Regions from separate parts of the Pantoea sp. At-9b genome, predicted to be linked through region 4. Evidence: predicted binding sites of a transcription regulator. Region 4 holds the regulator's gene; each other region holds the start of a gene.

Region 1 (3,830 bases), 600 kb from region 4:
TCAGTTTTACCGGTCTGGTGCAGCGGGGCGGCGGAACCGGGCCGCACAAAGATGGCTGGGGCATCACTTTTTACGAAGATAAAGGATGTCGCACCTTTAAAGATCCGCTGCCGAGCTTTAACTCGCCGATTGCCCGTCTGGTGCAGGAATACCCGATCAAGTCACACTCGGTGGTGGCCCATATCCGTCAGGCGAATCGCGGTGAAGTGTCACTGGAAAACACCCATCCCTTTACCCGCGAGCTATGGGGGCGAAACTGGACCTATGCCCACAACGGCCAGTTGAAAGGGTATCGCCAGTTGGATACCGGCCATTTCCGTCCGGTCGGCGAGACCGACAGTGAAAAAGCCTTTTGCTGGATTCTGCACCAACTCACCACGCGTTATCCGCGGACGCCGGGTAACTGGCCAGCGGTATTCCGCTACATCGCTGAGTTGGCGGCGGAACTGCGCCAGAAAGGCGTGTTCAACATGCTGTTGTCGGACGGACGTTATCTGATGGCGTTTTGTTCCACCAATCTGTTTTGGATCACCCGCCGCGCGCCCTTTGGTAAAGCGAAGTTGCTGGATCAGGATGTTGAAATTGATTTTCAGCAGCAGACCACGCCGCAGGATGTGGTGACCGTGATTGCCACGCAACCGTTGACAGGAAATGAAACCTGGCACCGGATAGTGCCAGGTGAGTGGGTATTATTTTGCCTGGGAGAGCGCCAGGAATGATTTTGACGCAGCGTCTGGCGCGGTCATCACCGCCGGACTGCTGTTCACCGCATACTGGCCAGTGGCGGTCACGTTGACCGTCGGTGGCTGGCGGTATTTCTCAAAATACGCATAGCCCGGCTGCAACTGACGCCAGAAGCTGGCGTAGGTGGAGTAGCGGTGACGCTGCATGTTGCTGTCGGTCATACGGAACGGGAAGATGCTCAGGGCGATCTCTTGCTGGCCATTACGCAGCGCCGCGTTCACATAGGTATAAATCTCGTCCATGTAGGCGTTAGTCATGGCATAACAGCCAATTGACTTACAGTCGCCGTGAATCATCAGATATTTGCCGTTGTAGCCATTGTCACGGTCAAATTGATTCGGGAAACCGGTATTGATGGCGCGATAATAGTGGCTATCCGGTTTTAACTGATTCAGTTTTACGCTGTAAAACCCTTCCGGACTTTTAAAATCACCCTCACGGCGTTTGGGTCCCAAACCGCCAGAGAAATTACAAATGCGGTAACTATCCAGCAGACGATATTCATTACCGATCTTGCCGTACAGTTCCAGCGTGCGTTCTTCCTTGAAAATCTGAATATAAACCGGCGTGCCAAGTAATTGTTTTTTTAGTTCTTTACTGACCGGAGCCTGTGGGTTAACTGGCTCTGGTGTCATTGCCCAGCTAAGGACCGGCATAACAATCATCGCAAGGAATAATGCGATTCTGCCCATTCTGTGTGTACCTTGAAGTGAAGAAGAACTCTGACGCATAACGTCTCTGTATTGCATTATCGGAAATATCCGCTACCGCAGCGCAACATTAACATTGTCTGGCGTTTAATCAAGCCGGTGGCTGAGAAAATAGCCATTTCTCAATGGGATTACGGCCATAAATTTGTAAACTTTAATGCTGGCAGCGACAAATATTGCTGATATCTTACGATGCTGTATACTTATCCAGTATTCGGAGGGGGTATGCGTAAGATCATTCATGTCGATATGGACTGCTTCTTCGCGGCAGTTGAAATGCGCGACGATCCCTCTTTGCGTGATATCCCCATTGCCATTGGCGGCAGCCGGGTACAGCGTGGTGTCATCAGTACCGCCAACTATCCGGCGCGCGAATATGGCGTGCGCAGCGCGATGCCCACCGCCATGGCGCTGAAACTCTGCCCCCATCTGCGCCTGCTACCCGGACGATTCGAAGCCTACAAGGAAGCCTCGCGCCAGATCCGCACCATCTTTGCCCGTTACACCTCGTTGATTGAGCCGCTTTCGCTGGATGAAGCCTACCTCGATGTGACCGATAGCCCACATTGCCACGGGTCCGCCACCTTGATGGCGCAAGCGATCCGTGCCGATATCTGGCGGGAAACGCAGCTCACCGCGTCAGCCGGTATCGCGCCAATTAAGTTTCTCGCCAAAATCGCATCTGATTTGAACAAGCCTGACGGCCAGTTCGTCATCACACCGCAGGCGATGCCGGATTTTCTGCTGACGCTGCCGCTGAGCAAAATTCCCGGGGTGGGCAAAGTGTCGGCGAAAAAGCTGGAGGAGATGGGGCTACTCACCTGCGGTGATGTGCAGCAAACCGATCTGGCGCGCCTGCTCAAACGCTTCGGCAAATTTGGCCGGGTGCTGTGGGAGCGCAGTCACGGCGTTGATGAACGTGGCGTGGTGGTCGAGCGGGAGCGCAAATCCCTCGGCGTGGAACGAACCCTGATGGAAGATATCCATAGCTGGGAGCAGTGTCTGGAGATTATTGATTATCTCTACGAGGAGCTGGAGCGTCGTCTGACGCGAATTCGTCCGGATAAGCTGATCGCCCGTCAGGGGGTGAAACTGAAGTTTAATGATTTCCAGCTCACCACCCAGGAGCATATCTGGCCGGTGCTGAATAAAGAAGACATGATCGCGGTGGCACGTAAAACCTGGGACGAACGGCGCGCCGGACGCGGTGTCAGGCTGGTGGGGTTACATGTCACGCTGGTGAACCCACAGCTGGAAAGGCAGTTGCTGCTGGGGTTGTAGTAAGGTGCGGGCTGTTACCCTCACCCCGGCCCTCTCCCATGAGGGAGAGGGAGGTGTGCCATATGCTCGACCGGTTCTCATGACGGAGAGGGAGATGTGCCATATGCTCGACCGGTTCCCATGAGGGTGAGGGAGGTGTGCCATATGCTCGACCGGTCTCCATGAGGGTGAGGGAGGTGTGCCATATGCTCGATCGGTTCCCACGAGGGAGAGGGAGATGTGCCATATGCTCGACCGGTTCCCATGAGGGTGAGGGAGATGTGCCATATGCTCGACCGGTCTCCATGAGGGAGAGGGAGGTGTGCCATATGCTCGATCGGTTCCCATGAGGGAGAGGGAGATGTGCCATATGCTCGATCGGTTCCCATGAGGGTGAGGGAGATGTGCCATATGCTCGACCGGTCTCCATGAGGGAGAGGGAGGTGTGCCATATGCTCGATCGGTTCCCATGACGGAGAGGGAGATGTGCCAGATGCTCGATCGGTTCCCTCTCCCGCTTGCGGGAGAGGGTTAGGGTGAGGGCAAAATTATTTCTTACCGTACTTCGCTTCCAGCGTGGCGAACCACGGGGCGACGAAATCGCTGTTCTCACCCCAGCCCGGGATGATTTTGTTCAGCGACGCCACATTCACTGCACCTTGCTGGCTGTTCAGCTGCTGCTGTGAAATCGCCGACGCTTTAAACTCATAGCTGGCAGGTGTAGCTTCACCGGCGATTTTGTTCGCCACCAGGCGCATATTCACCGCACCAATGGTTTTCGGATCAACCGCGACAGTCTGCACCCACGGACTGTTTTTCGCGTGCATCAATTGCAGGTCCTGGTTAGAGACGTCAATGCTATACAGCTTGATCTCGGTACGACCATTCTCCTGCAACGCCTTGTAAGCCCCCTGGCTAAAGGCATCCCACGAACCCCAGATAGCATCAATCTTGCCTTTCGGGTACTTAGCCAGAATCGCGCCAATTTTGTTGGCGGTGTCGCCCTGCACGTCAGAAGAGACCGCCCCAATCGACTCCAGCTGATGAATACCCGGATTCTCTTTCAGCAGTTTTTCATACACCACCTGGCGACGGTCCATCGCCGGGAAGCCACCG
Region 2 (3,830 bases), 1.4 Mb from region 4:
AGCGCCAGTGCGCCATGGTTGAGATTGGAGAGTTGTTGCAGATGCTGGCGCACCGATGCGGGTATGGCAACCAACTCGGGCTGCGGCTGAATAGTGGCCAGCGTGCCATCAACATCAAAAAAGAAGGCATAAAGCCCGCCGCTCAACGACGGTAGGGTGCTGTTTTCATGTACCGCTGGGGTCACGTCACTCCTCCTGGGCGAATGGCTGATAGCAATAGCGATGTTCGGAGGCAGGTTGCGTGCAGGAAATGATACGTAGAACGGGGAGGGTTTTCCGACAGGATGGTATTTCGATGGGTAACGCTCCACAAATAAACAAGTTTATTGTCAACACAGTAACCAGACTGCGAACATCATCGCAGTTAAGTGTAGACACGGATGAGGATTTTGCCAAAAACAGCGGGCGGAAGCAGCAATGCTCAGGTGACTAACGCGCAATATTTGCTTGCATTTGCCGGGCAAAAATACATAGAAAAAACAAATACTCAATAAAACGCCGCCCCACGACACGGCTTTCTTCTACTCACCTTTTGCTCACAACGGTAAATTGACGTGATGTGCTCAACTTCCACGGATTAACGTCAATATTATGAAGAAAACAGCCCTTGGTTTTGCCTGCGCCGCCGTCAGTGTTACCCCCTTGTTCGCCGTTGCCGCGCCCTTCCATTGCTCCCCCGCTGATTTCGGTGGCAAGGGCGATGATAGCACGCTGGCTACCCGAGCGATTCAGCAGGCGATTGATCGCTGTGCGCAACAAGGCGGAGGTCACGTCACACTGGGGCCTGGCGTGTGGCTTTCTGGCCCGATCGTGTTAAAGAGCAACGTGACACTCGTGATTCCCGACGGCGTCACGCTGAAGGCCACACCTGATACCGCTCAGTTCGTGGATGCATTTCTTGGCAGGCCCACCCAGCCGAATGAAGCGTTTATCCTCGCCAATGGTGTCAGGCATGTCGCCATTGAGGGCGGCGGAACCATTGATGGCAACGGCGCGCAAGCCTGGTGGCCAGCGGCGATCGCGTTGCGCAACACCGTGAGGTCCGGTCATCCCGAGGCTTTTACGGCAAAATATCAAGGAATACCGCTGGCAAATGGCATGCCCAGGCCCTGGCTGGTAGAAATGAATAATGTGACCTCTTCAGAGATTCATAATATCCGGCTGACCAACTCGCCGATGTGGAACCTGGTACTGAGAAACAGCCAACACCTGAAGATTGATCAGCTGACTGTCGACAACCCCAGCACCGCGCCCAATACCGATGGTATCGATATCGTTTCTTCTTCAGACATCCTGATAAAACACGCCGACATCAGTACCGGTGATGATCATATCGCCATCAAATCCGGGATCAGCGCGGGCAGCGGAGTAAAATCTGAAAATATCGCTATTCAGGATTCGGTGATGAGACAAGGGCATGGGATCTCCCTGGGGAGCGAGACCATCAACGGCATTGGCAAAGTCACCGTTTCACATGTGAGATTTGTCGGGGCGGAAAATGGCCTGCGCGTGAAATCAGGTCGTGACCGGGGTAACAAGATTGGGCCATTGCAGGTTGACCACGTGACGATGACGGATGTTGCCACGCCGCTGCTGGTGACCGACAGCTACTCCGGCCAGGCGGGCGCGGCCGGTCATGCTCTGATTGCGCCGATCGCGGCTGCGCCCGTGACGCCGACCACGCCTGTTATATCGGGTATTGAGGTCAACCACCTTGCGGCGACGGGCGCTAAATACGCCATGATCTTGAGCGGATTGCCGGAAGCCCCGGTCACCGATGTCCGTCTGCGCCATATCGCGATCACCGCTGAATACGGCGTGCAGGCCCGATACGTCAACGCCAGCCTGGATCAGGTGTCCATTACCACCGATAAAGGAAAAGCCCTGGCGGTGGGACCGGCAGTGACCTTGCGGGGAGAAAAACTCGACAATTGATTGATATTTCTACGTTTTACAAAATTATATCGGGATGACGTATTGCGATCTCAGAATTGGCTGATAATAATACTGTATATACATACAGTTTTGTTCTTGAGAATTCGCCATGAAAGTTTATCCCTTTTCTCCCCTGGTGATGCGTCCGATGCCTGGTGCACCGCCGCATCAATTACCTCTCTTTCTTGAGCGGGTACGCTGCGGCTTCCCTTCCCCGGCGGCGGATTATATTGAACGCAAGCTGGATCTGAACGAGCATCTGGTCCCCCATCCCAGCGCCACCTATTTTGTGCGGGTGGAAGGTGATTCGATGCGCGACGCGAATATCAGTGAAGGAGATTTGCTGGTGGTCGACAGTGCGCTGGATGCGAAACACGGTGATATCGTGGTGGCAGCCATTAATGGCGAGTTTACAGTTAAACGGTTACAACAGTTTCCGCGCGTGCAGCTGCTTGCCATGAACCCGCGCTACGCGCCGATTACACCGGGAGAAGAAGAGGAACTGGAGATCTTCGGGGTGGTGACTTTTATTATTTATGCGGCACGTTGAATGAAAACGCCCGGCTCATTGCGCCGGGCGTTTTCAGCGTTACGCTTTGTCTGGCAAGGCGTAAGCAATCAGGTAATCACCCACATCCGGCGAGTGCGCGGCACCGCCTGCGGAGATCACGATGTACTCTTTACCGGTTTTCGCGGACTGATAAATCAGCGGCGAGGCGGTCGCTCCCACCGGCAGACGCACTTTCCACACCTCTTTCCCGGTTTTGCTGTCCAGCGCACGCAGGTAATTATCCTGGCTACCGGCAAAGAACACTAAACCGCTTTTGGTGGTGGTCGGGCCGCCCAGGGTCGGCATGCCCACCGGCATCGGCAGATGCGTTTTCACCCCCAGCGGACCGGTATCTTCCACCGTACCCATTGGCACCTGCCAGACGATCTTCTTACTGTGCAGATCGATGGCCGTCATGGTACCAAACGGCGGGTGCTGACACGGCACTTGCAGGAAGGAGGCAAAGTTATCCATCCGTACCCCAACGTAAGGCCCACTGATCTGCGGACGGATGGTGCCTGCCCATTGTGGGACTTCGTTCAGGGAGATTTTCTGCCCCTGCGCGGCTTCTTTACTCTTCAGCGCCATCAGCATACCCAGACGGATATCATTGACGTAAAGAATGCCGGAAGTTTCATCGATAGACACCCCACCCCAGTTCATGCCCCCCATGGTTGCCGGGAATTCCAGGTAGGTTTTTTCGCTGTTCGGCTGGAAGATGCCGGAATAGAGCGCCGATTTGAACAGAATGCGGCAGTAGAGCTGGTCAAACATGCTGACGCCCCACATTTTCTGCTCGTTCAGTTGCTCCAGGCCGATCGTCGGCATATCCACCGAGAACGGTTGGGTCGGTGACAGATGTTCTTCCTGCGCCGCCGGAGAGGTCGGCACCGCTTTCTCTTCGACTTTGCTCACCGGCTTACCGGTGCGGCGATCCAGTACGAAGATTTCACCCATTTTGCTGGTCTGAATCAGCGCAGGCACCACTTCGCCCTGCTCATTCTTCATGTTGTACATCACCGGCTGCGACGGTAAGTCGTAGTCCCAAATATCGTGATGTACCGTCTGGAAGACCCATTTGGTTTTACCGGTGTTAACGTCAAGCGCAATCACCGATGAACCGAATTTCTCTTTCGCCGCGTTGCGGTTGCCGCCCCAATAGTCCGGCGGACCATTACCGGTGGAGACATACACCAGGCCGAGATCTTTATCATAGGTTGGGATGGCCCAGACATTCGGGGTACTCAGGGTATAGTGATCATCACCCTGCTTCGCCCCTTCGACGTTGCCCACATCCCATGCCCACGCCAGCGAACCGTCACGGACATCGTAGGCACGCAGCACA
Region 3 (3,830 bases), 960 kb from region 4:
CATCTGCCCTTCCAGCTCGTGAATTTTCTTCTGCATCGCTTGCGGGGTCAGTGCCAGATAGTTGGCCTCGGTTTCGGCGGCACTGCGCGTGGCGGTTTTGCCCTTGCCACGGGTTTTGACCACGTTTTTGCCCAGCTCCAGAATATCGGTAATCTTTTTGTTCAGCCCCTGCGGCACAATACCGTTGACTTCGTTATAGCGCTGCTGCTTCTCGCGACGGCGCTCAGTCTCCTCGATGGCACGAGCCATGGAGTTGGTGATCTTGTCTGCGTAAAGAATCGCTTTACCGTTAATGTTACGCGCGGCGCGGCCAATGGTCTGAATCAGCGAACGTTCCGAACGCAGGAAGCCCTCTTTATCGGCATCGAGAATCGCCACCAGCGACACTTCCGGCATATCCAACCCTTCACGCAACAGGTTAATCCCCACCAGTACATCAAATTCCCCCAGGCGCAGGTCACGAATGATCTCCATACGCTCCACGGTGTCGATGTCCGAGTGCAGATAACGCACCTTCTCGCCGTGTTCTTCCAGATACTCGGTGAGATCTTCCGCCATACGCTTGGTCAGGGTCGTCACCAGCACACGTTCGTTGATCGCAACGCGTTTACGGATTTCCGACAGCAGATCGTCGACCTGCGTGGTTACCGGACGCACTTCGAGGATTGGATCGAGCAGACCGGTCGGGCGTACTACCTGGTCAATCACTTCACCGCCGGATTTCTCCAGCTCATAATTGCCGGGCGTTGCCGAGACATAGATGGTTTGCGGTGCCAGCGCTTCAAACTCTTCAAAGCGCAACGGACGGTTATCCAGCGCTGACGGCAGGCGAAAACCATACTCCACCAGCGTCTCTTTACGCGCGCGGTCGCCGCGATACATGCCGCCAATCTGCGGGATGGTGACGTGGGACTCATCCACCACCAGCAGGCCATCGGCCGGTAAATAGTCGAACAGCGTCGGAGGCGGTTCGCCCGGCCCACGCCCGGAGAGATAGCGTGAATAGTTTTCGATCCCCGAGCAGTAGCCAAGTTCGTTCATCATTTCGAGGTCAAACTGGGTACGTTGGGTAATACGCTGCTCTTCCAGCAGCTTATTGTTCTCCAGCAGCACCTGCCGCCGCACCACCAGCTCTTTCTTGATCTCTTCCATCGATTGCAGGATGCGTTCGCGCGGCGTGACGTAGTGGGTTTTCGGATAGACCGTAAAACGCGGCACCACCGACACCACCTGACCGGTCAGCGGGTCAAACAATGACAACCGCTCCACTTCTTCATCAAACAGTTCGACACGCAACGCGATGTCATCCGATTCCGCCGGAAAGATATCGATGACTTCACCGCGCACGCGGAAAGTACCGCGCTGAAACACCTGATCATTACGGGTATATTGCAGCTCCGCCAGACGACGCAGGATGCTGCGCTGATCGATGATCATGCCCCGTGTCAGATGCAGCATCATTTTGAGGTAAAGATCGGGATCGCCCAGACCGTAGATGGCTGACACCGATGCCACCACGATGACGTCGCGTCGCTCAAGCAATGCCTTGGTGGCGGACAGGCGCATCTGCTCGATGTGCTCATTCACCGACGCATCCTTCTCGATAAAGGTATCAGAACTGGGCACATAGGCTTCAGGTTGATAGTAATCGTAGTAGGAGACGAAGAACTCGACCGCGTTGTCCGGGAAGAACTCCTTCATCTCACCGTACAGCTGCGCCGCGAGTGTCTTGTTCGGTGCCAGCACCATGGTTGGCCGGTTGAGATCGGCAATCACGTTGGCGACGGTAAAGGTTTTTCCCGAACCGGTTACCCCAAGCAGCGTCTGATGTGCCAGGCCGTCTTCCAGACCCTCCTCCAGACGACGAATCGCCTCAGGCTGATCCCCTGAAGGTTTAAATGCGGAGTTGAGTTTGAAGGCTTTACTCATGGTTTTTCGGTTCCTGCTGGAGATGTCGGCGGGCAGGCTGCTAATTCTACTCCGCTACGGCGAATTTGCCAGAAAAAAATACTGGATATATTTACAGATATCTTGCACGATAACGGGGAGTGGCAACGACTCGCTTCAGTGCAATTTATGCGGCAGCAGGCAAAACCTTGTTGCGCAAGGTTATCCCCAGGAGGGTGATGCTTTTAACATTTGTCAATAGAGCGTCATAAAATTGCAGTTGTATGACCGACAAGATAAATCTCAGGCTTGATTTTAACTAACATATTGATTTTTTGATAAGTTATCAAAAAGCCCAGTTTCTCAGCATAATGTATCCAGGCCGCGTATTTCCTCGCTTGCGCTCTGTTTTCAGTCTCTAATGCACAAGGTTATCCACAGGAATGGTGGATAACTGACGGCAGCCCCGCCGCCATCGCCTGTGCATAATTTTCCAGGCCTTGTCCTGGCGTGCGAAAAAATTTTTTTTTGCGTTTATTTTTCCCACAGCTCGCGCGGCATTAACTATTCTTTTTCCGGACTGAAGGTGCTGCGAGTCTGAAAAAACCAGTAAATAAGGCCACTTATTCCTGAGCGTTCTGCCTTATTACGGCACAAATGCACCAGAAACGTTAAGCATTCAGCACCGCTAAAGTGCAGGTGTTTTATCACTTCTGGCAATTGTTAAGCATTGCTCAACTTTAATCACTGATTACGCCGCGCCGCTGATGCTTTTTTGCATCACCCTGGCAAACTGGCCTGGTAATTGCAGGTTTCTCCATAAGCATTCGCATCAACGCATTGATGGTGAGAGTGGCAATGATGAATCGTGTTTGACTGTATGCCAGACGACACAGAGCGGGAGCATTCAGGCTAATTATCTGTAAGGAGAATGTCAGATGCTGAGTTTACGTTCGGTGAATCAGTTTTACGGTCAAAATCATATTCTGTGGGATGTGGATTTGGATCTGCCACCTGGCACCTGCACTGGCGTGCTGGGTAGCCCGGGCATGGGCAAAACCACGCTGGTCAACTGCATTATGGGACGGCTGCCCATTAACAGCGGTTCCATGACCTGGCAGGAAGACGGTTCCCCCCCGGAAGACTTGTTGCTGCAACCGGCAGAACAACGGGCGCGCATGGGGATCGGTTACGTACCGCAGGGGCGGCACATCTTCTCGCAGATGAGCGTGGAAGATAACCTGTTAATTGCGCTGATGGCGGCCCATGACGATCGCAGCCGTGCCATTCCGGAAATGGTATTCGATTTATTCCCAGCGCTTTACTCCTTACGCCACCAGCGCAGCGGTGAGCTGCCGATGGATCAGCAACAACAGCTGGCGTTGGCACGTGCCTTAGTGCTGCAACCGAAATTGCTGATCCTTGATGAACCCACCGAGGGCATGTCGCCGTGGCTGGAAGAGGAAATGGGTAACCTGATCCGCCGTCTGAATCGTGATTATGGCCTGACCATTTTGCTGTTGGAGCAGCATGTCTCGTTTATCCGCCGTGTCGCGGACTATTTTCTGCTGCTGCATCGTGGCCGTAACGTGGCACAAGGTAAAGTGGCACAATTGGATGATGTCACCATCAATAAATGGTTGACGGTGACCTGAGCAGCGATGCCGGGCTGTTTTATTGCGGCAGCGTCAGATAACGACCGCACTCGGCCTGCTGTGCGTCATCCGTGAGATACGGAATTTCGCCCAGGCAGGGTGCATCAAGACGCTGACGTAACGTTGCCAGATACTCCTGATGCCGCTTACCCGGCGGCTGAATGGTATTGGCAATCCAACCCGCGAGACGCAAGCCACTGGCCTGTACTGCGGCAGCAGTCAGCATCGCGTGGTTGATACAACCCAGTTTGACGCCCACCACCAGAATCACCGGCAGCTGTTCCGCCA
Region 4 (3,830 bases):
CAGAAGGGTTAGCACACTTACGGATTATTCTGTATCCAAAGGGTTATCGTTAATGTGCCGCAAACCAGCTATCAGCACGCCAATGGCGATGCCAAATCCACCACAGCGTCAGCCCGCGCATGGCCAGAAACACCGTCACCGCCAGCCATAAGCCATGATTACCTAACCAGGGGAGCGTCAGTAACGACAGGCCATAACCCAGTGCCGCCAGTGCCATACTGTTACGCATTTCCCGACCGCGCGTCGCACCGATAAACATGCCATCCAACAGATAGCACCACACGCCCACTAACGGCATCACTACCTGCCACATCAGGTAGCGATCGGCCACTTGCCGTAGTTCTTCCAGTGAAGTCAGCAGCGCCACGATATGTACGCCAAATAACGCATAAATCGCCGCAAATACCAGTGCCACCAACCCCGCCTGACGGCAGGCGGCATGCCAGATCAGCAATAATCGGCTGCGATCTTTCGCGCCGACCGCCTCGCCAGAACAGGCTTCTACGGCATACGCAAAACCATCCAGTGCGTAAGCGGTAAAGGTCAGGAACATCAACAGCACGGCATTGACCGCCACCACATCCGGGCCGATGCGCGCCCCAAGTATCGTCAGTGATGCAAAGCAGATTTGGAGCAGAAAAGAACGCAACATAATGTCGCGGTTGAGGCGAAACAAGCGAGCAGCATCACCGCGCCAGCTCTGCTTCAGCGTAGAGAAATCAATACCGCGCAGCTTCAATACCCGGGCCACCATCCATAATCCGACGGCCAGGGTGGCGTATTCTGCCAGTGCCGTCGCCGCTGCCGCGCCCGCCACTCCCCAGTGCAGGCCCAGCACAAAGAGCAGATCCAACAGAATATTGACCAGATTCCCTACCACCAGCAGCAGCACAGGCGCACGCGCATACTGCACGCCCAGCAACCAACCGAGAATCACCAGATTTGCCAGCGTGGCGGGGGCGCTGAGCCAGCGAATCTGGATAAAAAGTTGCGCCTGCTGCTGAATCGCGAGGCTGCCCCCCATCAGCGCAGCGGCCAGATTGCTGACTGGTGTGCGCAGCAAAATAAACAGCACCCCGGCCACCAAGGCGATTAATAGCGGTTGGGTGAGCGCCCGTGCCAGGGCCGTTTTATCGCCCGCGCCAAAAGCCTGGGCGGTCAACCCGGTCGTGCTCATGCGCAGAAACAGCAGCAACATAAAGATGAAGCTGGTCGCAGTCGTCCCCACCGCCACCCCACCGAGATAAATGGGGCTATCAAGATGACCAATAACGGCGGTATCAACCACGCCGAGCAGCGGAACGGTGATATTGGAAAGAATCATCGGCAGCGCAAGCCGCCAGAGTGCTTTATCAGAGGAGGAAAACAGCTGCATCAGCCCATCCCGGTTTGCTGCACAACAGTCTTGTCAGAAAATTAAACCACGGCAGCGCAGAAAGGCTGCCGTAGCGGGGGGAATCAAGGTATCAGAGCCACTCGCCGTTGCGCACAATGCCGACCGCCAGCCCTTCTACTGTCAGGGACTGCTCGCGGGTATCGACAACAATCGGCTGGAAGTCACTGTTTTCCGGCAGCAGTTGCACAATCGCGCCCTGCTTTTTCCAACGCTTCACCGTCACTTCATCATCAATACGTGCCACCACCACCTGGCCGTTACGCACTTCCTGCGTTTTATGTACGGCCAGCAGGTCGCCATCCATAATACCGATATCTTTCATCGACATGCCGCTAACACGCAGCAGGAAATCAGCGGTAGGTTTGAACAGATTGGCATCGACCTGGTAGTGCGCTTCAATGTGTTCCTGCGCCAGTAAAGGTTCGCCCGCCGCGACACGGCCAATCAACGGCAGCCCTTCGCTGGCTTCTTCTTCCATCAATAAGCGAATGCCACGTGAAGCACCGGAGACGATTTCAATCACCCCTTTACGTGCCAGCGCCTTCAGGTGTTCTTCTGCCGCATTCGGTGAGCGGAAGCCCAGCTGCGCAGCAATTTCCGCACGCGTTGGCGGCATGCCCGTCTGGTTAATATGGTCGCGAATCAGATCATAGACCTGTTGCTGCCTGCTGGTTAATGCTTTCATCCCGCCCCCTGGTTGTTTATACAGTCGCTGTGAGTATATACAGGTATTGGCGAAATGAAAACCAAAACTGAGGGAAAAATCAGCGAGTTGATGAATCCGGAATCCTTATCGCAAATGTGACCAAATCAGCGCGATCCAGACAAACAGCGCCAGTAAGATAGCCAGCAATACGGCAGCGGAACCCATATCTTTCGCCCGGCCCGCCAGAGGATGACGTTCCTGGCCGATGCGGTCGACCACCGCTTCGATGGCGCTGTTCAGGATTTCCACAATGACAACCAGCACTACGGAACCAATCATCAGTACGCGGGAAATGGCATCAACATCCAGCCAGCACGCCACTATAATTGCCACTAACGCGGCAACGGCCTCCTGGCGAAACGCTGCCTCATGCGTCCAGGCGGCGCGCAATCCCTGCCAGGAATAACCGGCGGCTTTTATTATCCTGAGAATACCGGTGACGTTATTTGCCATGTCGTTGAACCCTTTACTCGTTTTGACGTCAATGTCTGGGCAGCCGGAGATAGTGCAGCCACAGATCTTCGCGGCACTTTCTGGTATGCTTGCCGCGCTTTGCTAACAAGAGGCTTGAAGTTGTCTATGTCAGGTTGGCGTAAACTTTATTATAAATTATTGAATTTACCACTCTCCATTTTGGTAAAGAGTAAGGCCATTCCCGCCGATCCCGTCTCCGAACATGGGCTGGATCCGACGCGGCCGATCCTGTATGTGCTGCCTTATGATTCCAAGGCCGATCTCCTCACGCTGCGTTCGCAGTGTCTGAAACACGATCTGCCCGATCCACTCGCACCGCTGGAAATTGACGGCACTTTACTGCCGCGTCACGTGTTTATCCATGATGGACCGCGCGTGTTCCCGTATTTCGTGCCGAGTCTGGAATCCGTGAAGTTATTTCACGACTACCTTGATCTGCATCGCAGCAATCCAGAACTGGATGTACAAATGCTGCCGGTGTCAGTGATGTTCGGCCGTGCGCCGGGTCGTGAAGTGCAGGGGGAATCCACCCCTCACCTGCGCATTCTCAACGGCGTACAGAAATTCTTCGCTATTCTCTGGCATGGTCGCGACAGCTTTGTGCGCTTCTCGCCGACGGTTTCACTGCGTCAGATGGCGACCGAACATGGCACAGATAAGTCGATAGCTCAGAAACTGGCACGCGTGGCACGCATTCACTTTGCCCGCCAGCGTCTGGCGGCAATCGGCCCGCGCTTGCCAGCCCGCCAGGATCTGTTCAATAAGCTGTTGCAATCCAAAGCGATTGAAAAAGCTGTCGAAGATGAGGCGCGCAGCAAAAAGATCTCGCACGAGAAGGCCCAGCAGAACGCCGTCGAATTGATGGAAGAGATTGCTGCTGATTTCTCCTATGAAGCGATTCGCGTCACCGACCGTGTAATGGGTTGGATGTGGAGTCGCCTCTATCAAGGGATCAACGTGAATGGCGGCGAGCGTGTGCGCCAGCTGGCGCAGGATGGGCATGAGATTGTTTATGTCCCCTGCCATCGCAGCCACATGGATTACCTGCTGCTCTCTTATGTGCTCTACCACCAGGGGCTGGTGCCGCCGCATATCGCTGCGGGTATCAACCTGAACTTCTGGCCAGCCGGGCCGATTTTCCGTCGCCTTGGGGCGTTCTTTATTCGCCGCACGTTTAAGGGCAACAAGCTCTACTCCACCGTTTTCCGCGAATATCTGGGCGAGTTGTTTAATCGCGGCTATTCGGTTGAATAC

The links. The regulator LexA, encoded in region 4, represses DNA repair genes until DNA is damaged. The targets are predictions, from matches to a motif close to TNCTGTATGTACATACAGNA.
Region 1: a site for LexA is predicted at 1,648-1,667, ahead of dinB (DNA polymerase IV). Genes of this name have one in related genera too.
Region 2: a site for LexA is predicted at 2,006-2,025, ahead of umuD (translesion error-prone DNA polymerase V autoproteolytic subunit). Genes of this name have one in related genera too.
Region 3: a site for LexA is predicted at 2,009-2,028, ahead of uvrB (excinuclease ABC subunit UvrB). Genes of this name have one in related genera too.

Annotation. Positions count from the first base shown of each region.
Region 1 is NC_014837.1:947,259-951,088, forward strand. It holds gene PAT9B_RS04190 (class II glutamine amidotransferase) at 1-719, shown strand, start outside; gene dpaA (peptidoglycan meso-diaminopimelic acid protein amidase) at 690-1,436, opposite strand; gene dinB (DNA polymerase IV) at 1,680-2,735, shown strand; gene PAT9B_RS04205 (sugar ABC transporter substrate-binding protein) at 3,263-3,830, opposite strand, start outside.
Region 2 is NC_014837.1:1,769,668-1,773,497, reverse strand. It holds gene otsB (trehalose-phosphatase) at 1-185, opposite strand, end outside; gene PAT9B_RS08095 (glycoside hydrolase family 28 protein) at 592-1,935, shown strand; gene umuD (translesion error-prone DNA polymerase V autoproteolytic subunit) at 2,045-2,485, shown strand; gene PAT9B_RS08085 (membrane-bound PQQ-dependent dehydrogenase, glucose/quinate/shikimate family) at 2,525-3,830, opposite strand, start outside.
Region 3 is NC_014837.1:1,309,892-1,313,721, reverse strand. It holds gene uvrB (excinuclease ABC subunit UvrB) at 1-1,929, opposite strand, end outside; gene PAT9B_RS05935 (ABC transporter ATP-binding protein) at 2,826-3,542, shown strand; gene bioD (dethiobiotin synthase) at 3,562-3,830, opposite strand, start outside.
Region 4 is NC_014837.1:348,130-351,959, reverse strand. It holds gene dinF (MATE family efflux transporter DinF) at 50-1,375, opposite strand; gene lexA (transcriptional repressor LexA) at 1,467-2,081, opposite strand; gene PAT9B_RS01515 (diacylglycerol kinase) at 2,187-2,555, opposite strand; gene plsB (glycerol-3-phosphate 1-O-acyltransferase PlsB) at 2,682-3,830, shown strand, end outside.